DNA from 3 places in the Priestia sp. JSM ZJ58 genome. Region 1 is predicted to be linked to each of the others. Evidence: riboswitches for the same ligand, from Rfam matches in the RefSeq annotation. Region 1 holds a riboswitch; each other region holds the start of a gene.
The links. Region 1 has a riboswitch for cyclic di-AMP ahead of ACH6EI_RS05025 (potassium channel family protein). Riboswitches for the same ligand answer to the same signal wherever they lie in the genome.

Region 1 (7,972 bases):
CGCTTACTATACACGTATTGAGAACGATGTAACGCGCGTATCTTTTTCGCAGCTAACTTTTACAACTTTACATGATGCCGAGACCGTTGCGGCTGAGCTGCAAAAAGGAACATCGCTTCAAGACGTTCAAAAAAAATATGCTGATGTCCAGACCATCAGCAAAATAGAGAATGATGATAATCTAAAGCTTTCGAATCTATCTCCCTCTTTTATAGATGTTTTAAAAAAACAGCACATCGGAGAGTGTAGTAAGCCCATTAAAATGGGTAAAGTCTATTATATTCTTATTTTAAAACAAAAAGATAAAAAAACGGAATCAGAAGTCAAAGAAGAAATGATGAAAGAACTTGTTTTGAATCATATCAACCGGTATATCCAGGATCAACTGCCAAGGTTTCACGTGACTTTCAGCCTTAGGTAGTTCCCTTTTATATAGATTGATTGTTTTCAAAAAACAAGCAGGTAAAAGAGCTTTCTATTAATAGAGAGCTCTTTTACATTTTTAAGTAGACAGAAATGTCGGTACCTGATAGAATGAAGTTGTAAAACTTTCATTATTCGGAAAATTTATACCCTCCAGCTTTGGAGGGTTATTTTTTATGCTTTTGGACGAATAAAAGAGGCTAGGACAGAAGTAGTTTAGTGGAAAGAAGATCCGAACGATGAATCGTTCGGATCTTTTCGTTAGTACGGTGAACGTATGTTTCAATCACTTTTCATCTTTTAAATGACTCAATAATGCAGAAGACATCTCCACGTGAGAAAGGGCGATGTGTGAAATCGTTTTGGCATAAGGTGTAATTTCGTTAATAAATTGCTCGAGTACGTGCAGGTGAGGAAGCTGAAGCTTTGTAATGAAGCAAGCCTGTCCGGCGATGCGTTCACAGAATAAAGCATAGGGATACTGAGAAATAAATCGTTTAAAACGCTCGTGCTCTCCGTTTTTCATGGTTACTTCAATAAAACACGAGACGGGCAACTGCAGCTTTTCATAATCAATATCGATTGTATATCCTTTTATAATACCAAAGCTCTCTAGCTGTCTTACTCGCTCTGCCACTGAAGGAGGAGACAGGTTAATTTGTTTTCCTAGCTCTCTTAAGGAAAGACGGCTGTTTTGCTGCAGTGCCTGCAAAATCGATAAATCAATTTCATCAATTTTCAATTGAAAACCTTCTTTCATATTAATGTTTCATTTGATTAGTAACAGCAGATAATATGTTTTATTTGTTATCTGAAATCTCCATTTTTCTTACTATAATAATTAAAAAGGAGTGAGTAAAAAATGGCAAGAGTTTTGTTAACAAACGAAGAGGGAACAAATTTTGAAAAAGCACTGAATTTAATTCCAGATGTAAAAAGGTTGTATGATGAGCTATACGACAAGCTTTGGAACAGTGATATAATAAAAAGAGAGACTAAGGAAAAAATCAGGCTTTATCTAGCAGGTGTTAACGGCTGTGAGACGTGTATGAGCATGTCATATGTAGGCGATAAGACGCTTAATCAAAAAGTGTTAAGAGAAAAAGAGCTGGAAGAAAAAGATCGACTGCTGTTTCGATTTATAGATGTATACCGAGTGCGTCCAAGGGATTTGACGGATGCTGATATGGATCAATTAAAGAAATTTTACAGTGATACGCAGCTATTAGAGCTTTTGGCTGTTATTAATTTGTTTGATCAATTTCACAAACTGATTGTCAGTTTAGATTTATATGATTTTTGCAGTTTGCAGCGCAAGTGATGTCTTCCCTAAAAATATCTTGACAGACAAAATCCACAGGAGTAAGATAGCTTTCGTGAAGTGAAACGTATCATGAATCGAATCGATTATTCTAAAAAATAGATCATAGACATTTGAATAAAAATCGCTTAATCCATTACGGAGCGGAGGACCCATTATTTACGCACATATTGTGCTCCGGGGTGAATCCTTAAAAAGGTAGGGTTACTCTTAAAACCCGAACCCGACAGCTAACTTCGCAAGCGTTTTGAGGGGGAAGAGTGTGAAAAAACACAGGAGCCTTCCTGTGTTTTTTTGCGCTTTTTTTAAGAAAAACATGTAATTTTTTAGAAAAAGTATAAGCTAAGAGAACACACAGCAGTTGAAGAAAGGAATAAATACATTATGAAAAAACAGTTTGCTGTATTGGGATTAGGTCGTTTTGGAGGCAGTTTGGTTGAAGAGTTTGCTAATTTGGATGTGGATGTGCTCGCTATTGACCGCAATCAGGAGGTAGTAAAGAAATATAGCAACTCAGCTACATATGTCGTGCAAGCGAACGCAATTGATGAAGCTAGCTTAAAAGGGCTAGGCATTCGTAACGTTGATCATGCTCTTATTTCGTTTGGAGACGATATCGAAGCAAGCGTGCTTGCAACGATGCTTTTAAAAGATATGGGCGTTAAGCAAGTATGGGTAAAAGCGGTGAATATGTATCATCAAAAAGTGCTGGAGAAAATAGGAGCGGACAAAGTCATTCATCCTGAGCGCGATATTGCGAAGCGGATTGCTCATCACGTGGTGTCAGAAAAAATTATTGACTATATTGAACTGTCTAAAGACTATAGTATTGTTGAAATTGTCGCTTCTAAGAAACTTCATAATAAAACGCTGTTTGATTTAAATATTCGTGCAAAGTACGGCTGTAATATTATCGGTTTTCAGCGAAAAGACGGGGAAATGGTGATTTCGCCTACGGCGCATGAAACAATTGAACAAGGAGATATGCTGATTGTTATCGGACATAATCGCGATTTAAACCGTTTTGAAGAAGAAGGAGTTTAACTTATGAAAAAAAAAATTGTTAGGCTTACGCCGCCGCAGCTGCTTGTCTCCATTTTTGGCGGAGGAATTATTATTGGTGCTCTTTTATTAATGATGCCTTTTTCTACTACTGAGCCAATCCGGTGGGTAGACGCCCTTTTTACATCTACTTCCGCTATGACAGTGACCGGCTTAGCCGTCGTAGATACAGGTACGCGTTTTACCGTCATCGGTCAAACGATTATTATGCTGTTAATTCAAATAGGCGGTCTTGGCATTATGTCATTTGCCGTGCTGATTTTTATGATGCTAGGTAAAAAAATTGGATTTAAAGAGCGTATGCTCGTTCAGCAGGCATTAAATCAAACGAGCGTCGGCGGAGTTGTCCTGCTAGTTAAAAGGCTGTTTATCTTTTCATTTTTAATTGAGTTTGTTGCACTTATCTTTTTAGCGATACGCTGGGTTCCGGAATTCGGATGGTCTAAGGGGCTATTCTTTAGCTTGTTTCATTCAATTTCAGCTTTTAATAACGCAGGGTTCGGACTATTATCTGACAGCTTAGTTCAGTATGTAGGAGATCCCGTTATTAACATAACGATTTCCTTTTTGTTTATTATTGGTGGGTTAGGATTTACCGTTCTTGCTGATATGTGGGTAAAAAAATCGTATAAAAAACTAACGCTGCATTCAAAAATTATGATTATCAGCACGTTTGCCATTAACGTGATTGCCATGCTTTTTATTTTTTTCTTAGAGTACGGCAATTCACATACACTTGGAAGTTTGTCATTAGGAGACAAAGTGTGGGCGTCTTATTTTCAAGCGGTAACAACACGCACAGCAGGTTTTAATAGTATCGATATAGGAAGTCTACATGATTCCACCATATTTTTAATGGTTATGTTAATGTTCATAGGTGCAGGGAGTGCGTCAACAGGAGGAGGTATTAAACTAACAACGTTTGTGGTGATTGTCTTTTCTGTATGGGCATTTTTACGAAGCAGGGAAGATATTGTGCTGTTAAAGAGACGGCTTCTTCCTCTTCATGTGTTTAAGGCACTAGCCATTACGATGATTTCGATTATGTTTGTGTTTGGGGCCATTTTTCTATTAAATATCTCAGAAAACCTGCCGTTTATAAAAATTATGTTTGAAGTGGTTTCTGCGTTTGGAACAGTGGGGTTATCGATGGGAGCAACTCCTGAGCTTTCATACTTTGGACGCGTGATTATTATCTTTATCATGTTTTTAGGAAAAGTGGGGCCATTAACCCTTGCGTTTTCATTATCTAAGCAAAAGCGTGAAGCCGTTCGCTATCCAAACGAAGATATAATGCTAGGATAGAAAAATCGCCTTCGATGAGGCGATTTTTTTATATTATTTATACGTTCAAGACATATAAGAGGTTACGCACAAAACAGTTGCGATGAATAAAAAGAAGGCAAAAACAAGAACAATGGGCAATTTGGAATGTCGGCGCATTAAAGCCCCTCCTTTTTTATAGTAAAAAAATCTCTTACTATATATAACGAAAGAAACAAAAATATGATTCACTTTTTTTGGCGAAATTTGAAGGTTTTTCTCATTGGAAAAATCCGCACCCCTGTCCTAAACATTTTGCCAAGCTGTTGCATACACTAAAAGCAGATAACAGGAAGTGAGGGATGGTACGTGGGAAAACAAAATTTTGCGTTAATCGTTGTGTTATTTGTTTTACTTGTTATTGTAGGTGCGTCTGGCTTTCGCTTTTAAACGTTAACTTTATTTGCGCATAGTCCCCTTCAAAAAAGGCATACTAGGCGGAAGTAAAAACCAAAAATTTCTTCAATATTGCCGAACAATGAGTTCCTCTACTCATTCATCTAATCGGTATGTAGCCATGCGAAAGCATGGTTTTTTTGAAATAGGAGAGGATGAATGATGTTCATCCTCTCTAGAAATTAGTAGTAGCAAGAACACCCTACGATTACTAATAGGATAAATAAAACAACGATAAATGAAAAACCAAAACCGCCTTTTGCGCCCATATGTGTAACCTCCTTTAATAAAAGTCTCTATATCCTATGTACTAATTGGGTTAAGTGATTGAGAAATTTGCCTATTTTTTAATGGTAACGTTTTTTGTGAAGAATGAAGAACACTTACTTTTTTCATTTGCGCAGAAATCCTTTATGATAAAGAGGAAAAGGAGGGCAAACAGGTGGGAATACATGCACAATACGTCATGAATCAGCTAGAAGAGGGAAAGTGGAAAGAGATCAAGCGCGAAATTCAACAAGAAATGAAGAAAAAACCTCAAGCATCTGATTTGTACTGTTACTTAGCCGTTTGTTTAGCAAAGCAAATTGAAGAATCAATTATCTTTGAAAAAATGGTATTGAACTTAGAAATGGACCGGGCTCTTCATCAGGCATTAACATTAAATCCATCTTCAAGCTTGGCGCACTTCGTTCGAGGAATAAAATATCGGGAAACTCCGCTTATGTTTGGAGGGAATTACGAAAAATCGCTGTTTTATTTGCAGAAGGCGCAAGATCTTGGTTTTGAAGGGATTATGCTGCCGCTCGAACTCGCCAAAACCTATATTCAATTAAAAGAAATGGAAAAAGCGAAAGAACAAATCGCCTATGCTCGGGAAATCAATCCTACGCACGCGGACATTAAAAAAGTCGAAAACATGCTCCAAACAGGACGATGAATCTAAAGTCCTGTTTTATTTTTGATTTTCAGAAAACGTATGCTGATTTTCATAAAGGATTGCTTTTTATATAACAATAAGAATATTTATAAAAAATTTAAGAAGTGCATGTAAGTCGAACGACTTCTTAACTGCTAGATTTTCTACATTATTAGAGCGTTCAGTCTACATAGTTCCAAAAATAGTAAGAAACTATCAGCCTATGGATAAATTGTTAGAAAATATAGATAATTGTAAATGAATAGAGAGAAAAGTTAAACATGCGATTAACTAAAAAAGCAAAGGTATGATTTACTTTGCTTTTTATTTATACGCATATGTAAAAAATATCATAATAAACCAATTTATTCTTCGTGAAATCCATCGTCTCAGGCGATGTGAAATAATGTATTTGAAGGAGGAGACCCAGATGAAGGTTATGAAGATGTTGGCTATTACGTTATTTAGTTTATGTTTAGTTGTCACACCAGCTGCTGCTGAAGTTCCGGGTGTCGACCATTCAATGAAACGGGGTGCTACACAAGGAATTGTAGCGGCATCTCACCCGCTGGCTGCTGAAGCGGGGAGGAAAGTGTTAGCTGAAGGCGGAAACGCTGTAGATGCGGCAGCGGCCATTCAACTATCTCTAAACGTTGTGGAACCGATGATGTCTGGTATCGGCGGCGGCGGTTTTATGATGATTTATGAAAAAAAGAAAGATAAAATTACGATGCTAGACAGCCGTGAAATGGCACCGGCTGATGTCACGCCTAAGCTGTTTTTAGATTCAAAAGGAAAAGTCATTCCTTTCAGTAAGCGTCACATAACAGGAAAAGCAGTTGGAGTTCCTGGTACGTTAAAAGGAGTAGAAACAGCCCTTGAAGATTATGGAACCATGGACTTATCAGATGTTATTAAACCTGCTATTACTCAAGCGGAACAAGGAATTAAAGTGAATTGGTCGATGGCTCAGTATATCGATGAAAATGCGGACAAGCTTGAAAGATACCAAACGGCCGGTAATGTATTTGTACCGAATGGCAAGCCGTTAAAAGAAGGAGATAAGCTTGTTCAGCCTGATCTTGCGAAAACATTAAAGCTTATTCAAAAAGAAGGGTCAGACGCTCTTTATAAAGGAGAAATTGGAAAAGCGCTTGTTAAAGAAGTTCAAAAACGCGATGGAAGCATGACCATGGATGATTTAAAAAATTATGTTGTAAAAGAACGCGAGCCGGTCAAAACAACTTATCGAGGCTACGATGTGGTTAGTGCGGCTCCTCCTAGCTCCGGCGGATTAACCGTGCAGCAAATTTTAAAGCTAATGGAAGGTTATGATGTAGAAAAAATGGGTTCCAATACGCCACAGTATTTGCAGCATTTAACGGAAGCGATGCACTTAGCTTTTGCGGACCGCGCGGCGTATATGGCAGATGAAGACTTTTACGAAGTGCCGAAAAAAGGCCTGTTAGATGAAGATTATATTAAAGAACGTCGTAAATTAATTAATCCAAATAAAGCAACGCCTAATGTTAAAGAAGGAGACCCTTGGAAATATGAAGGAAAAGAAAATCCAAATAAAGCAACGGTAACGGAAGAAAATCCAATCGGCCAAACGACTCATTTCTCTGTTGTAGACAAATGGGGAAACATGGTTTCTTACACGACTACCATTGAACAAGTTTTTGGTTCAGGAATTATGGTTCCTGACTACGGATTTATGCTCAACAATGAAATGACGGATTTTGATGCCACTCCGGGAGGCGTGAACCAGGTTGAGCCTAAAAAACGCCCTCGAAGCAGCATGTCTCCAACGATGCTGTTAAAAGACGGAAATCCGTTCATGGCAATTGGTTCACCGGGAGGCCCAACCATTATTGCGTCTGTAGCAGAAACGATTATGAATGTTATTGACCATAAGATGCCGATTCAAAAAGCGATTTTAACGCCTCGTATTTATTCAAGCGGCTATCCAACCGTAAGATGGGAACCTGGTTTTAGCCAAGATACACTCCTTGAAATGATGGCTAAAGGACATGCGTTTGAAGAAAAGCCAGAGCATATTGGAAATGTCCAAGCGGTTATCTATGACTATGAAACGGGGAAAATGTACGGAGGTGCTGATAATACGCGCCAAGGCACGGTATTAGGAGTAGACGCAATTAAATATGTATCCAAACAGCCAAAACCAATTAAAGAAGAGAAAAAAGGAGAGTTTACGGTCGAAGTCAACCGTGCCGTGTATCCATTTACTGATAAGCAAGTAAAACTGATTGATGGAAAGCCTTACGTTCAGTCCGACCGCCTGCTGCTAGGATTAGGCGTCATTGATTCGAGTGATTTAAAGCTGTATAAGCCAAATCACCACTCCTATTTATCGGTTATCAAAGTAGCCAAATCACTTGGCTACAAAGTGAAATGGGATGAAGAAAAGAAAGTAGTCTCATTAGAAAAAGATCCTGGTGAAAACGATACCGGCGATGATGAAGACGGAGACGTTATTACAAATTAAATGGGATAAAAGTAGCTTA
Region 2 (7,972 bases), 710 kb from region 1:
TATCAGCAGTATTTACTGCGAGAACCGTATAGTTTTTACCGCTTTGAAGATTTGTTCCAGGAAGACTTAGTATTTCTTTTCCGTCTGCTGTGGAAACAGATAAATCATACGAACCCGGATTTACTACTTGATAACCTGAAATGCTTTTAAAAGACAGATCTTTAAATAAAGGAGCAGCCCCTTTAGGACCTACGTTTACCGCAGGAGCATCAGGAGATAAATGAGCAACACGTAAGCTTGCTTTTCCATCCATCCCTTGCTTATTATTCGTAAAAGCCTGCAGTTCAAGATTTTCGGCTTTATTTACAGCGGCTACTGTATACGATTTTCCACCGTCTACAACAAGGGTAGCTTCGATGATGGAATCTTTTGTTCCTTTTGTCTTCGCTTCGTATACTTCTACTTTATGAGAACCAGCTGACAAAGGCAGGGAGTTGGAGACATCTTTAAACTTTGCTCCTTCTACTAAAGCTTTGTCATCCACAAAAATGTCTACAGCTGGAGCATCTGGTGAAGCATGAACGATACGAACTTCTGCATTTTGAGCTGGTCGCTCATCTGCAGCAGGAGGTGTTTCAGCGGCAAATACTAACATGCGGCTAAGTGCCAAGAAGGCAATCACTGCTACCATTACGAATAGTCGTTTCATCAAGTATCACTCCTTTTTTAGTATACACAGCTTTATGTAAAGAGAAGGACTGTGCAGTTGTTAGCGTATACTAAATAAAATCAACTATTCGTTTGTTTGTTAACTTTTAACGTGTTTACTGAGATTTCTGACGGAAAAATCGAAGAATAGCCAAAATATTGTACAAGGTTGTTAAGAGCCACGTCAATAAAAAGCCTAGGCCAAGTCCGATATTGGCATCTATATACGTATGCGTGAAGTCATCATATACGACGTAGGCAAGAGGAGCAATTGACAGTAAAAGGAGAAGAAAAAACAAAAGTGTTTTCCATCTGCTTAAAGTGAAGGTTAGATAAAAGAAAAGGAAAGCGGAAAACAATAGAAGACCGTCTCGAATAGCCCAAGGTAAAACGCCGATATGTGGATTAGCGAGAAGAAAGGTTGGAACAATTGAAAGGAGGAAAAGGAGAGACAGCAAAGTCACGTGAAGGGTGTTCTTTTTTGTAAAAGCCGGCACCAATAAAAACGCTGCCGTTGCACCTAAAAGAAAATTACAAATTAAAATAAACTCCATCCAAACACCTCATTTATCGAGTATTACTTTTAGTCTATTCAAGACGCTGTTAAAGTAGATAAAAAAAGCTGCGATGAACATCGCAGCTTTTGATCATTCGAATTTAAATCCTTGTTTTTCAAGCATCGCTCGAACTTCTGGATAATAAATGGTTTTGTAAATAGCGGATACAGTTTGTGACCAGTTGCGGTCATCTGCACCGTTTGTTCTCTTTTTCATATACTCTGCCATTTCAGCATCATAGTCTTGAATCAATGACTTTAAGTCATGATTATAGCTTTCACGATGGTGCACAGCAGCTTGTGGTAATCGAGGCTTTTTCGCAGAATGATCTGCCGGATGTCCAATGACAAGACCGCTTACTGGGAATACGTATGCCGGTAAATCTAGGAGTTCAATGACTTCTAGTGGCTTTCTGCGAATTCCGCCGATTGGTACTGTACCTAAACCGAGTGACTCTGCTGCAACTGTTGCTGCTTCTAAAGAAATTCCAGCATCGGTTGCCCCCACTAAAATTGACTCAAGCCCATCGGTTACGCCAAGAGGCGCATCGTTAAGCTCAGCTGCAATCTTAGCACGATTAAAATCTGCACAAAAGATTAAAAATAGAGGAGCTTGGTCAATCCACGCTTGGTTGCCCGCAAGCTCTGAAAGCTTTTTCTTCTTTTCTTTATCTTGGACGCTAATAATAGTTACTTGCTGTCCGTTAATAGAAGAAGCGGCTGACTGAGCAGATTGAATAATTGTATCTAAATGCTCGTCGCTTACTGCTTCGTCTGTATATTGACGGATAGAACGATGATCTTGAATTGTACGAATTGCTTCATTCATGATGCGTCATCCTTTCAAAGAAGTTATTTTTAGCCTTGTAATGTTTTTACATCTAAAGGTGCTACAAGTACGCCAGTTTGAGCAAATGCTACAAAACTTTGGAAATGAGCTGATTTATTGTGTGCTTGAATTGCTTCTTCGCTTTTCCACTCTTCAATCATCATAAATGTGTTAGGTGTAAAAGCATCTTCAAATAGTTGATAGTTGCTGTTTCCTTCTTCTTGTAAAGAATGCTTAATTAGTTCTTGTACGTTTTCTAAAAATTCTTCTCTTTTTGCTGGGTTAACTTTCATTGAAGCTTGTAAATGAATCATGGATGATTCCTCCTTTAATAATGATGGTGCTTTATATTATTTGTTTTGTTTTTAATCTTTCATTCAATTTACGATTAAAATGAAGATAAGTTCGAATATCATCGAACAATGAAACTATAACACCGATTAAATAACAGTGCAAGGAATTTAGTTCGAAAGTTATCGAACATTGATACACAAAAGAAGCTGTGTTATATTTTAAGCATGAGAAAACCTTATCAACCACCGAAATCTGAAATTAAATTAACGCCTATTTTACATGCGTTGAGTGATCCTAACCGGCTGCGAATTGTACAGTGTTTAGCGACAAGAAAGGAGCAGACCTGTTCGTATTATCAAAAATTAAATGTATCAAAATCAACGCTATCACATCATATTAAAGTACTTCGCGAAGCTGGAATTATCAAACTACGTATAGAAGGTACGCAGCACTATTATTCCTTGCGTTTAGAAGAACTTGAGGAACTGTTCCCAGGTCTGCTTCCTTCCATTATCAATATAGATGAGCAATTATTTTAAAAGCTGAACGATGTTTTGTTCAGCTTTTTTGTTCAAAATAAATGTGTCCATGCAGGCTGCATCCGGGATTAAAAGAAGAACGACAGTGAGGGCAAGTCGAGTTACAGGTTAAATATTCATTAATTGAGAGCTCATGTTTACATACTCCGCAAAGAATAGCTTTTTCATTAAACATAGATGTTGGCCATCTTTTAATGTCGTGATCCGCATGTGCGTTATGACATTGATAGCATGGATAATATGTATGACAGCAATAAAATTTTATTGCGATAATATCTTTATCCGTATGATAGTGCGTACAGCGCGTTTCGGAATCCACTGTGTCACCTTTTACTGCAGGTACAGATTTGTTCATTATCATCACTCCTTATGAAAAGTATAGCATGCTTTTATACGCCTTATCATACATATGTAAAAAGAAAAATGCTATAATAAAACCATCGTTTTACATGTCAGATTGCATGCTAAAAAGATTAGATAAAAATTGATGTCAAAACAGATCGATTAAGTGATGCAAAGAGAGGAAGAAAAAATGAGTAAGCAAGTTATCGTTTTTACCGGAGGCGGAACAGCGGGGCACGTAACGCCAAACATTGCCATCATGAAAGAATTAGACAGTGAAAAATGGGATATCCATTATGTCGGTTCTCACAATGGTATTGAGAAAGAATTAATTACAAAATTAAACGTTCCATATCATGCGATTTCAAGCGGGAAGCTGCGTCGATATGTAGATATGGAAAATGTAAAAGATGTATTTCGAGTAGCAAAAGGGGTTGGCGATGCACGTCGCGTGCTGAAAAAACTAAAGCCTTCTCTTGTTTTTTCAAAAGGCGGTTTCGTCACAGTTCCTGTGGTAATGGCTGCTAAATCTTTAAACATTCCCGTGTTCATTCATGAAAGTGATTTAACACCGGGACTGGCAAATAAAATTGCGCAGAAATTTGCCACTAAAATTTTTACTTCTTTTGATGAAGCCGCAAACTACTTTCCAAAAGAAAAAGTGCAGGTTGTTGGTTCACCTATTCGAAAAGAGCTATTTAGCGGAAGCGCAGCGAACGGGGAAAGCTGGCTACGCTTTTATGATAAGCGCCCCATTTTAACGATTATGGGCGGAAGTTTAGGAGCACGCCGTATTAATGAAATCGTTCGAGAGTCTTTGCCTGAACTGCAAAAGAAATTCCAAATTGTACACCTTTGCGGAAAAGGCAATATTGATACAAGCCTTGAAAAAGAGTCAGGATACCGTCAGTTAGAATACGTAAACGAACAGCTTCCTGATGTTCTAGCGGCAACTGATTATGTGATTACACGCGGTGGATCCAATGCCATTTTTGAGTTTTTAGCTCTTCATAAACCGATGATGATTATTCCTTTATCAAAAGCACAGAGTCGCGGAGATCAAATTTTAAATGCACAATCTTTTAAGAAAAAAGGCTACTGTATGGTTGTAGAAGAAGAACAGTTAACAAAAGAATTGTTTTTACGTGAAGTAAGTGAGCTTCAGCAGCAGGCAAGTACAATGAAGCGTACAATGCGTGAAGCAACAAAAACGGATGCTATTTCAATTCTTGTAAATGAAATTGAGAAAATGAGCTAAAAAAAGCGTTCTTATCTCCTCGATAAGAACGCTTTTTTTCTTCTGGAATTATTATTTTAAAATAATGAATAAATATAGAAAAATAAAGCTTTTAAAATTTCAAAAAATGTTGTTGACAGTAAATTTTAACAGGAGTAAGATTACTCTCATGAAACGTTCCACTGTGAAACGCTGAGTCTTTTCTGAAAGAGAAGGAAAGAGCGGAGGACCCAATTATCAGGGGTGAATCTCTTAATTGAGTAGGGTTACTTTCTTGACCCGAACCCGTCAGCTAACTTCGTAAGCGTTAAGAGAGAGGATGGTGTAATCGTGGTCGTTTTCTATAACAGCGGATAGTACGCTCCTTTCAAAATATAGGTGAAAGGAGCGTCAGGATGCATTTATCTAAGCAAATGATTCAAATGATTGAATATCGGGCAATGTGCGACCAGCAATCTTTTGATCTAGCAAACCGCTATTTGTCTACGTTAGCTAATCAAAGTTTTAAACGCAGCAGTAAAAGTCATCATTAAGTCTAAAAATTAAATAACAAATATACGCTTAATCAATTATGAGCGGGGGACCCAATATTTTGTACGTATGTACTAGGGGTGAATCTCTTAACTGAGTAGGGTTACTTCCATAACCCGAATCCGACAGCTAACTCCGTAAGCGTTTTGGGAGTAAAAAATTCGTGTCAATCACGGCTTATTTGTCGTGCATTAAACCGCGGAAGAGAACTCTCTTCTGCGGTTTTTTAGTGGAAAAAAATAGCATCACGTCTCGCGGTTAGCTTTTTTGGACGTGATGCTTTATGAAAAGAAACCGTCACTAAACTTAGAAGCTATCATTTTTGTCAGGAAACAGTTAGGAGGAAGCAACTTGGATATGATGATGCTTGGAACGCTTGCCTTATTAGCAACTGCTATGTACGGAATTATTCGCTGGTCGTCTCATGTAGTAGACGACAGAGAGGAGAAGTGAACATGTCGTTCATTTTGTCAGGTATTTCAGTTCTCGTTTTAATTTATTTAGTATATGTACTGTTAAATCCAGAACAATTTTAATAAGCGGAGGAATAAAAAGTGGGGATTTTTCTACTATCAGTTGCGCTGCTGCTTGTTTTTGTAGCGCTTATTGCAAAGCCCGTAGGTATTTATATAGCGAATGTGTTTTCAAACGATAAAAACACTAGCTTGATAGGAAAGATAGAAACGGTGATGTTTAAAGCAGCAGGAATTAAAGGGCTTAATCAGACGTGGAAGCAATATGCATTTGCTCTTGTTTTGGCGAATACGTTTATGATTTTTGTGGTGTACCTTATCTTCCGGTTTCAAGGGGTACTGCCGTTTAACCCAAGCCACATCAAAGGAATGGATCCGGCACTTGCTTTTAACACGGCCATTAGTTTTATGACAAATACGAACTTGCAGCACTACAGCGGCGAATCAGGATTGTCCTATTTCTCGCAGATGGCCGCCATTGTATTTATGATGTTTGCTGCACCAGCAACGGCACTTGCAGTAGCAATCGCTTTTATTCGTGGGCTGGCAGGGAAAGAAATGGGAAACTTTTTTGTTGATTTTGTAAAGTCAATTACGCGTATTTTACTTCCTATCGCTTTTATAACAGGCATTTTATTTATGTTTTTAGGTGTCCCTCAAACGTTAAGCGGAACGGTTACTGCCCATACAATAGAAGGGGCAACACAGCAAATAGCAAGGGGACCAGTTGCTTCTTTTCTTTCAATTAAAGAGCTAGGAAACAACGGAGGGGGATTTTTTGGTGTCAATTCAGCTCATCCATTTGAAAATCCTAACGCGTTGAGCAATGTATTACAAATCGTCCTTATGCTTTTATTGCCAACAGCACTTCCTTTCACATACGGAAAAATGATCGGAAAGCGTAAGCAAGGCCGCATTTTGTTTGTAGCGATGAGTATGCTGTTTATCGTTATTTTAAGCACAGCGTTCGTAACAGAGTGGGGTGGCAATCCAAGACTTGATGCTTTTCATTTGAACGAAGCGAACGGTTATATGGAAGGGAAAGAAGTCCGTTTTGGTGTCGGCATGTCGACGCTTTACGCCATCGTGACGACAGCAAGTGAAACAGGTGCAGTCAACACCATGCACGATACTCTTACGCCTCTTACCGGGTTGTTAACGCTTGGAAATATGATGTTAAATACCGTATTCGGCGGTGTCGGAGCAGGATTTATGAATGTCATGATGTACGTCATTATCGCCGTATTTTTATCAGGTTTAATGGTTGGAAGAACACCAGAATACGTAGGTAAAAAAATTGAAGGAAAAGAAATGAAGCTAATCGCCGTGACGCTTATTTTGCAACCGCTGCTAATTTTAGGAGGAACAGCTGTAGCACTTACCACTCATTTAGGAATAGAAGGTATATCAAATCCAGGCTTTCACGGGTTAAGTCAGGCACTGTATGAATTTACGTCGTCAGCAGCAAACAATGGATCCGGCTTTGAAGGACTCGGTGATGCAACGCCGTTTTGGAACATTTCAACGGGAATCGTTATGTATATTGGACGCTACTTCGGACTAATTACGATGCTGGCGGTATCGAGCTCACTAGCATCCAAACAGCTTGTTCCCGAAACACCTGGGACATTTAAAACAGATACGTCTTTATTTAGCGGCATTTTAATTGGAACTACCGTTATTGTAGGAGCACTTACGTTTTTCCCAGTGCTTGTGCTTGGGCCGGTTGCTGAGTATTTAACACTGTAATCAAGAAAGCGGAGGATCATAATGAATAAACGGAATTTTGCAAATAATATTGAATTGGATCGCAACAGTCATATTCAAGGTTCTGTGGATACACAAGCTTCATCGATTTTTATTCAATCAGTAAAGCAGGCTTTTATCAAGCTCAGCCCAAGAACGATGATAAAAAACCCTATCATGTTCGTAGTAGAAATCGGGTTTATAATTACGCTTTTTTTAGCCGTTGTTCCGGACCTTTTCGGAGAAAGTACAGTAAGCACAGGATTTAATGTTGCCGTATCTCTCGTGTTATTTTTTACCATTGTTTTTGCTAATTTTGCAGAAGCATTAGCAGAAGGTCGAGGAAAAGCACAGGCAAACTCATTAAAGAAATCTAAAGGCGATATTACAGCTAATCAGCTTCAAAACGGGCAAATGATACAAGTTTCGGCATCGCAACTAAAAAAAGGAGATATCGTCGTCGTTTCACAAGGCGAAATGATTCCTGGAGATGGAGAAATTATTAAAGGACTGGCGTCTGTTGATGAATCGGCTATTACGGGTGAATCGGCACCTGTTATGAAAGAAGCAGGCGGGGATTTTAACTCTGTAACTGGAGGTACAAGAGTTGTCAGCGATGAAATTACAATTAAAATTACGTGTGAGCAAGGTGAATCGTTTTTAGATAAAATGATTTCGCTTGTTGAAGGAGCAGAGCGTCAAAAAACGCCAAATGAAATTGCGCTAAACACGGTTTTGACAAGTTTGACGATTATTTTTTTACTAGTTGTTGTGACG
Region 3 (7,972 bases), on a different contig from region 1:
AGGGGATATGTCGTATAATTCAGCCCTATTGGATTAAAATGATAGATGACAGTAAAGGGGGATGGAAAAAACATAATGATTTAGTCATTTTTTCACACTAAAGAAAAATAGTCTAGATGATTCATTTTTAGCTAAGGAACCAGAATTTATACTGAACATAGTGACTGCTTTTTAAAATAAATAAAAGCTGATATCGTGTTTTTTGGTTGTAGCATGTAAGCTTTTTATTACAAATTATTAAAGATTCTTATCTTTTTGCAAATACACATTGTATTTCATAGTTTTAACAATTATGATAAAAAAGCAAGTGTCAAAATAGGAAAATAGTTGAGCATGTAAAACGAAGCGATAAGCTTATTAATTTGAAAGAAAGGCAAGGTACATAGCTTTATGTGGGAAATTATTGTAGCAATCATTTTAGGGATTGTAGAAGGTTTAACAGAGTTTGCTCCTGTTTCGTCAACTGGGCATATGATTATTGTGGATGACCTGTGGTTAAATTCAAAAGAATTATTTTCATCTCCAGTAGCTAATACATTTAAGATTGTTATTCAGCTAGGGTCGATCTTAGCAGTAGTTGTTATTTTTAAAGATCGTTTTATTAATTTATTAGGATTGGGAAAAAAACCAGCTGCTGCAATTGGACCGACAAATCGCTTAAATTTAATGCAGGTAATTGTTGGTTTGTTACCCGCAGGAGTGTTAGGACTTTTGTTTGATGATTACATTGATGAACATTTGTTTTCTTTAAATACGGTGCTAATTGGCTTAGTGGTCGGAGCTGTATTAATGATTCTAGCAGATTTGTTTGGACCTAAACGTCCGCGTGTAGAGACGGTGGACCAAATGTCTTATGGACAAGCACTAGGTATAGGACTGTTTCAATGTATTGCTCTTTGGCCAGGTTTTTCTCGTTCAGGCTCAACGATTTCAGGAGGGGTTCTTCTTGGAATGAGCCATAAGGCAGCCGCAGATTTTACATTTATTATGGCAGTGCCAATTATGGCAGGAGCAAGTGGACTTTCATTGGTTAAAAACTGGCAGTATTTCACATCAGATGCACTACCGTTTTTTATTGCTGGTTTTATCAGCGCCTTTATTTTTGCGCTTATATCGATTCGCTTTTTCTTAAAATTAATCAACCGCATTAAATTAGTTCCGTTTGCCATTTATCGAATTGTCTTAGCGGCTATTCTATATTTTGTATTTTTATAAAATAAATAAGCGTATTTTATAGCCATTTAAACTTCTGATAAAGACTTAAAAAGCAAGAAAAAGCTATTGCAACATTGCAATAGCTTTTTTGCATAAATATATATTATTGTCTTTTGAAAGCGTTTTATAAACATGGGTATTGACAAAACGTGTCGAAAAATAGTAAATTAATATTTGTGCAGTATAAAGTTAAGTAAAAGTAAGACTTCTGTTTAGTTTTATTGACTGTAAAAAACGTATGACAACGTATAGATCGTTTTAATTTTATAAAAATTGAATAATAAGCTTAATCGTATAGAGCGGGGGAATCATTATCGGCAGTAAAGCTGCCTTGGGGTGAATCCTTACAAAAGGTAGGAAACTCTCAATTCCGAATCCGACAGTTAACCTCGTTTGCTTTATTGAGAGAAAGAGCCCAAAATAGCGTAAGTAAAAGGCTGTTCTTTCTTAAGAATAGTCTTTTTTTGTTTTTTCAGAAAAGTATATACAAATGTCATACATCTTTGGGGAGGTACATCTATGAAAAAAATTCGTTTTGGTTTGGCTACGCAGATTTTTACCGGTTTAATCCTCGGTGTTCTTGTAGGAGTAATTTGGTTTAACGATCCGCGTGTAGTAACATACCTGCAGCCGCTGGGAGACTTGTTCTTAAGATTGATTAAGATGATTGTTATTCCAATTGTTATCTCAAGTTTAGTCGTTGGAGTTGCAGGAGCAGGTAGCGGTAAACAGGTCGGAAAGCTGGGCGTTAAAACCATTCTCTATTTTGAAATTATTACAACTTTCGCAATTGTAATCGGTGTATTGATTGCTAATATTTTTCATCCTGGACAAGGTGTAGACATTCATTCAGCACAGAAGAGTGATATTTCACAATACGTTGAAACATCCGAACAGCAAGAAGGAAAGTCAGTGGCTGAAACGTTCTTACACATTGTTCCGACAAACTTTTTCCAGTCAATTGTTGAAGGAGACATGCTAGCAATTATCTTCTTTACAGTATTGTTCGCACTTGGAGTAGCGGCAATTGGAGAAAGAGGAAAGCCTGTTGTTCAATTCTTTGACGGCGTTTCTCACGCAATGTTTCACGTGGTAAACCTAGTAATGAAAGTGGCTCCGATTGGAGTATTTGCTTTAATTGGTGTAACAGTTTCGAAATTCGGTTTAGAGTCACTCCTTTCATTAGGAAAGCTTGTTATCTTAGTTTACTTAGCGTTAATTTTCTTCCTACTTGTTGTATTAGGAGGAATTGCGAAATGGGCAGGAATTAACATTTTCCACTTATTCCGCTATATGAAAGATGAACTGTTGTTAGCATACAGTACATCTAGTTCTGAGACAGTTCTTCCGCGAATTATGGAAAAACTTGAAAAGATGGGCTGTCCAAAAGCTATCGTATCGTTCGTTGTACCAATTGGTTATACATTTAACCTAGATGGTTCTGTTCTCTATCAAGCGATTGCAGCGTTATTCTTAGCGCAGGTGTATGGTATTGATTTAACGATCGTTCAACAGCTGACGCTCATTCTGGTATTGATGGTTACATCTAAAGGAATGGCTGCGGTGCCAGGAACATCATTTGTTGTATTACTGGCTACTCTTGGAACAATCGGCGTTCCGGCAGAAGGATTAGCCTTCATTGCGGGAGTAGACAGAATCATGGATATGGCACGTACGGTTGTTAACTTAGTAGGAAACACACTAGCAGCAATTGTAATGTCTAAATCTGAAGGCAAATTTGACCCTAAAAAAGGTACAGAGGTCATGAGAGCCGGCTAATTTATAAATTAAAAAGCTACTTATTCTATTCAAAAAATTAGAATAAGTAGCTTTTTTCATAATAATTCCTTTATTATTATGGAAATTGACCCTATAATATGTAACATCAGGTATAAATATATCCAAATTTTATTCTTACATAAAAGCAGTCACTGGTTCCTTTCTTTATCAGTAAATATAGAGATAGCTTAGCTAGTTGGGGGATAGTAGAGTATGTGGAAAAAGCGAATATGGGTCATCGCCTCGATAGTAATCGTATGTTTGTTAATCCCTTACAGTTTACCGATTGTGTTTGCTTTATTAACAGCATTAGCGCTTGAGGGTATTGTTCAAAAATTGCATCAATCTTTTAAAATGAAGAGAGTCTACGCAGTGCTTATGACCTTCATTTTATATGTTGTTTCGCTCATACTTATTGGATTTTTTATTGTTCGGACAATCGTTACGCAAGTGGTTGCTCTTTCAAAGATAGCGCCTTCATTTGTAAAAGAAATCTATGAAACCGCGATTTATCCAACTATTATCAAGTGGAAATACTATTCAAACGCTCTTCCTACAGAAGTGATTTCTTCTATCGAGCGCACGCTTGAAAAAACCGTAAATTCATTAGATTCTCTATTAAAAAGTACCGTGGAAATCATCATTAGCTTTGCTGCTACTGTTCCTGGGTTTCTACTAGAGTTTCTTATTTATTTAGTAGCGCTTGTATTTATCAGCCTTGAGCTGCCTGCTATTAAAAATAAAATTAAGTCATTTTTAACAGAAGAAACGAAATATAAGCTACAAGTTGTCATCACTCAGCTTATCCAAGCGGGGGTTGGTTTTATTAAGGCACAAATTATTTTAAGTGTCATGACGTTTGTAATGGCTTATGTAGGGCTTTGGCTATTAGATGTTCCGTATACCGCGCTGCTTAGTTTATTAATTGTAATTGTCGATATCTTACCAATCCTTGGGACAGGCTCGGTGCTCGTTCCATGGGGGATTTTTGCTCTTACGCAAGGACATGACTCATTAGCAATCGGCTTATTTATTCTATTTGGAGTCATTACGGTAGTAAGACGTGTAGTAGAACCAAAAGTATTTTCTACAAATATGGGTATTTCACCTTTGGCTGCATTAGTTAGTTTGTACATTGGATTTAAACTTTTAGGTTTTGTCGGGTTGTTTTTAGGACCGGCTTTAGTTATTTTATACGATGCTCTTCGTAAAGTAGGTATTATTCAAATTAACTTTAAACTATAAAAGCGCTGGATAAAACTAGCGCTTTTTTTATTGAAACTTTTGTAGTACGTCATACGTAAAGAGGGAAAGGAAAAAACTATGTCGCGTTGGTTTTTATCTATCAATCGGCTAAATTATAGTTTTGCAGTCTTAGATTTAATGACATGAGGAGGAGAATTTTTGTTAGAGTCGGTTTTACTTTCTTTAATTGAAGCGCTAAAACAGCTCTCTTATTTTGGCGTAATTTTAGCATTAACGTTTGAGTTTGTCCCCGCAGAGCTTGTTTTACCTTTAGTAGGGTATTGGGTGTACCAAGGTGATATGAACTTGTATCTGGCTATCCTTGCAGGTACAGTAGGCGGTGTGTGTGGACCGTTGACTCTTTATGCACTGGGACGTTACGGTGGACGACCGCTAGTTTTAAAATATGGAAAATATTTTTTGGTGAAAGAAAAAGAAATTGACGCTGCCGATCGCTTTTTTAATAAGTACGGCAGCGGGGTCGCTTTTTTTGGACGGTTTATTCCAGGAGTGCGTACGGCTATCTCTTTTCCATGCGGGATGGCAAAAATGAATGTATGGCTGTTTTCTATTTACACATTTGTTGCGATGCTTCCAGTAACGGCTATTTACGTATATTTAGGATATAAGTTAGGACCTAAGTGGAAAGAGGTGGGTCCGATTGTATCTCAATACATGCAGCCTATTGGAATCGGAATTGTTGTTTTAATTGCGTTGTTTTTTATCATTAAATATGTGCGGAATAAACAAGTAGGACAGAGCTGATAAATCGAGGAAAAGAGTGAGGATATGTCAGAGCATGAACAATTGAGAATAGAATTACGAAAAATTGAAAAGTGGGAGAAAGACCAAAAAGGACTTTTTTTCTGGGAGCGGCTGGCTCGCTTGCCTTTTTCAGCTTTAGATAAAGTAACGCCAAAGTTCATTCATCAAAAAATAGAAAAATTATTAGATGAAATTGCTAAGTATGTTGATAATGGAGGCCAGTATTTAGCTAATACGTCTGCCACGCTAGAGAAAGCATCAGCCCAATTACAAGAAAATAAGCAGCTGTCAATAGAGGATGTTCAGCATTTATCTCTGCAGGAAATGGATGAGTTGGCGGAGTATTTTATTGAAGTTCGAAAAAAGAATGCGCAGCTGCAAGGAGCTACAACCGGAGTAGGTGGAATTTTTACACTGGCGATTGATATTCCTTTTGTATTGGGACTTACGCTTAAGACACTGCAAGAAGTGGCTGTTTCTTATGGTTACGATCCCACTGAGCAAGAGGAACGCATTTTTATGGTCAAATGCATGCAGTTTTCATCCTCTGATATTGTAGGAAAGCGTGCGATTTTAGAAGAATTAGCAAGCGGCAATCGAACGCAGAGCTTGCAGCAGCTCCAAGGTTGGAGAGAAGTGTTTCTAACCTATAGAGACAACTTGGGATGGAAAAAGCTATTTCAAATGATTCCTATAGCAGGGATGGTGTTTGGGGCGTATATTAACAAACAAGCGATTAGCGATATAGGAGAAGTTGGAATGATGCTTTACCGTAAAAGACGCATTTTAGAAAAAGTCTCACAATCTAAAAAATAAAAATAGGCTGGTATGAAAGTATTTTAGTTGAAGAAAAATCCGAACGAGTTTGATTCTTAGTTGAGAATCAAATACGTTCGGATTTTTTTATTGATATAGTAAATGTAGCTTTCATGTATTTAGTTGCCTCTAGGTGTTGATTGGAGGGCAAGGCGAAGACTCCCGCGGAAAGCAAAGCCTTGCACGGAAATCAAAAGCGGTGTAACGAGCGATTTATATTAGATCGTTTACCTTTTTGTTCGTGTGTAGATGGGATTGATTTGTTTATGTCTCAATTACTTTTTTTCGACATTATTTCTGGGGAAATATGTCGAGGTGTGTTAAGCCTATTTCCTTAATCAAAATGAAAAGTAGGAATGGTAATAGTATTTTTTCGTCTGGCAATCAGTAAATAAATAATGCCAATTATACTCCATACAATACCGATAAATAAGGATGTTTTTTCTAAGTTAAGCCACATAAAAAATAAAAATAAACTGCCGAGTAAAGGCATAAGTACATATGAAATATATCCACTGAGAGATCGTTTGTTTTGTTGAATAAAATAATGGATAAAAACCGCTATGTTAACTGAACTGAACGCAATTAAAGCACCAAAATTAATTAAAGAGGTAGCTTTTTCAAGAGACAGACTTAGTGAAATTAAAGAGAGACCACCAATAATGACTACGTTCCAAACAGGCGTCTTTGTTTTAGGGTGAATATAGCCAAAAATTCTCCGCGGCAGATAACCATCTTTCCCAATTGCGTAGAGAAGTCTTGATGCACTCATATGTGAGACAAGTCCAGAAGCAATAGTTGATGTTAAGGCTGCTGCTACAAAAATAGATTGAAACAGCTGGCCGCCAATTTTATAAGCGATTTCAGCCGATGCACCTTCTAAATCATGAAACAAAGAGGCTGAAGGGAAAAGAAGCTGAGCAAAGTAAGAAACCGTAATAAATAAGGCGCCTCCCGTACATGCAATAATGAGAATCCCTTTGGGAATGGTTTTCTCAGGCTTAAGTGTTTCTTCAGCCATGGTGGTTACAGCATCAAACCCTAAAAAAGAAAAGCATAAAATAGCTGCTCCGTTTAATAAAAGAGATATAGAAGCCGATTCACTTATAAACGGTTTAAATGATAGCTCTTGCCCTTGAGTTGTAGCACTTAAAATAATAAAGATGATAGCTACTAAAATTTGAAAAGCAACTAATAGCGTACCAAAAGAAACGGTTAAATGAACGCTAAAAATATTCATTATGGTCATGATGACCACAAAGCTGATAATCCATACGGCTTTTGGAACACCTGGAAACAGAGAGCTTAGGTAAATATTTGTCAAAAGTGCATTAATCATCGGTAGAAATAGATAATCAAGAAGAGCCGTCCATCCTACCAAAAAACCAATGCTTGGATTCATTACTTGCTGTGCGTATGTATAAGAAGAACCAGCTCCGGGAAAAGCTTTTACCATTTTTCCATAACTAATGGCTGTGAATAAAATAGCAATCAACGTGAATGCATAAGCACCTGAAACATGTCCATCTGTGGATTCAGTTACAATGCCAAATGTATCGAAAACGGCCATGGGTGCCATGTAGCCTAATCCTATCACGACGATATGCCATAATTTTAGTTGTTTAAGAAGAGAAGGTCCATGATTCATATTTGTCATCCTTTCTGTGTATAATCATTCTGCAATATTTATTATTATACTATATTGTTAGATTTGTCATCTTTTTTTGAAAAAGAAGAGAAAATTGCGCGCTAAGAGATAAAGAGCGTTTAGTTAATTACTAGATAAAGCAAAAAAATGCTTTTTTTCACTTTGATTTTTACCATTGAGTCTAGAAAGCATTTTACATAAAATGAAAGAAAGTAAAAAAGCTTTCGATTAGTATGATCTACTTGTAATAAATACGAAAACAAACTTTTGAATGCGGTTACATTTTTGCGGGTGTATAAACTTATAATGATGATAAAGGAGATGAAGGAAGTGATTGCTACACCCTATATAAACTTGGAGATAAACAAGGGACCAGGTGTGCATGTTGTATTGGATGAAACAAAAAAAGATGGTGTTTATTTTATTAAATTAACGGTCAAGTCGATTAAAAAAAGAAGTCTTCCAAAAATGGCGTTAAAATGGAGCGTTCCGTTGTTAGATATC

Region 2: it holds a riboswitch for cyclic di-AMP, as region 1 does, so the genes downstream of both, kdpF (K(+)-transporting ATPase subunit F) here and ACH6EI_RS05025 (potassium channel family protein) in region 1, are expected to answer to the same signal.
Region 3: it holds a riboswitch for cyclic di-AMP, as region 1 does, so the genes downstream of both, ACH6EI_RS26945 (glutamate/proton symporter GltT) here and ACH6EI_RS05025 (potassium channel family protein) in region 1, are expected to answer to the same signal.

Annotation. Positions count from the first base shown of each region.
Region 1 covers NZ_JBISEM010000001.1:984,655-992,626, forward strand. The annotation lists gene ACH6EI_RS05010 (peptidyl-prolyl cis-trans isomerase) at 1-421, shown strand, start outside; gene ACH6EI_RS05015 (Lrp/AsnC family transcriptional regulator) at 710-1,165, opposite strand; gene ACH6EI_RS05020 (carboxymuconolactone decarboxylase family protein) at 1,286-1,744, shown strand; cyclic di-AMP (ydaO/yuaA leader) riboswitch at 1,860-2,004, shown strand; gene ACH6EI_RS05025 (potassium channel family protein) at 2,129-2,788, shown strand; gene ACH6EI_RS05030 (TrkH family potassium uptake protein) at 2,792-4,111, shown strand; gene ACH6EI_RS05035 (YjcZ family sporulation protein) at 4,439-4,519, shown strand; gene ACH6EI_RS05040 (YjcZ family sporulation protein) at 4,708-4,794, opposite strand; gene ACH6EI_RS05045 (tetratricopeptide repeat protein) at 4,968-5,465, shown strand; gene ggt (gamma-glutamyltransferase) at 5,875-7,953, shown strand.
Region 2 covers NZ_JBISEM010000001.1:1,692,677-1,700,648, forward strand. The annotation lists gene ACH6EI_RS09085 (DUF4397 domain-containing protein) at 1-649, opposite strand, end outside; gene ACH6EI_RS09090 (hypothetical protein) at 765-1,202, opposite strand; gene nfsA (oxygen-insensitive NADPH nitroreductase) at 1,296-2,033, opposite strand; gene ACH6EI_RS09100 (putative quinol monooxygenase) at 2,063-2,347, opposite strand; gene ACH6EI_RS09105 (ArsR/SmtB family transcription factor) at 2,552-2,866, shown strand; gene ACH6EI_RS09110 (CHY zinc finger protein) at 2,886-3,221, opposite strand; gene ACH6EI_RS09115 (undecaprenyldiphospho-muramoylpentapeptide beta-N-acetylglucosaminyltransferase) at 3,399-4,466, shown strand; cyclic di-AMP (ydaO/yuaA leader) riboswitch at 4,626-4,768, shown strand; gene ACH6EI_RS09120 (hypothetical protein) at 4,841-4,978, shown strand; cyclic di-AMP (ydaO/yuaA leader) riboswitch at 4,994-5,134, shown strand; gene kdpF (K(+)-transporting ATPase subunit F) at 5,432-5,512, shown strand; gene kdpA (potassium-transporting ATPase subunit KdpA) at 5,537-7,198, shown strand; gene kdpB (potassium-transporting ATPase subunit KdpB) at 7,220-7,972, shown strand, end outside.
Region 3 covers NZ_JBISEM010000010.1:18,670-26,641, forward strand. The annotation lists gene ACH6EI_RS26940 (undecaprenyl-diphosphate phosphatase) at 391-1,215, shown strand; cyclic di-AMP (ydaO/yuaA leader) riboswitch at 1,489-1,628, shown strand; gene ACH6EI_RS26945 (glutamate/proton symporter GltT) at 1,735-2,994, shown strand; gene ytvI (sporulation integral membrane protein YtvI) at 3,208-4,239, shown strand; gene ACH6EI_RS26955 (DedA family protein) at 4,399-5,004, shown strand; gene ACH6EI_RS26960 (EcsC family protein) at 5,029-5,820, shown strand; gene ACH6EI_RS26965 (APC family permease) at 6,155-7,468, opposite strand; gene ACH6EI_RS26970 (hypothetical protein) at 7,790-7,972, shown strand, end outside.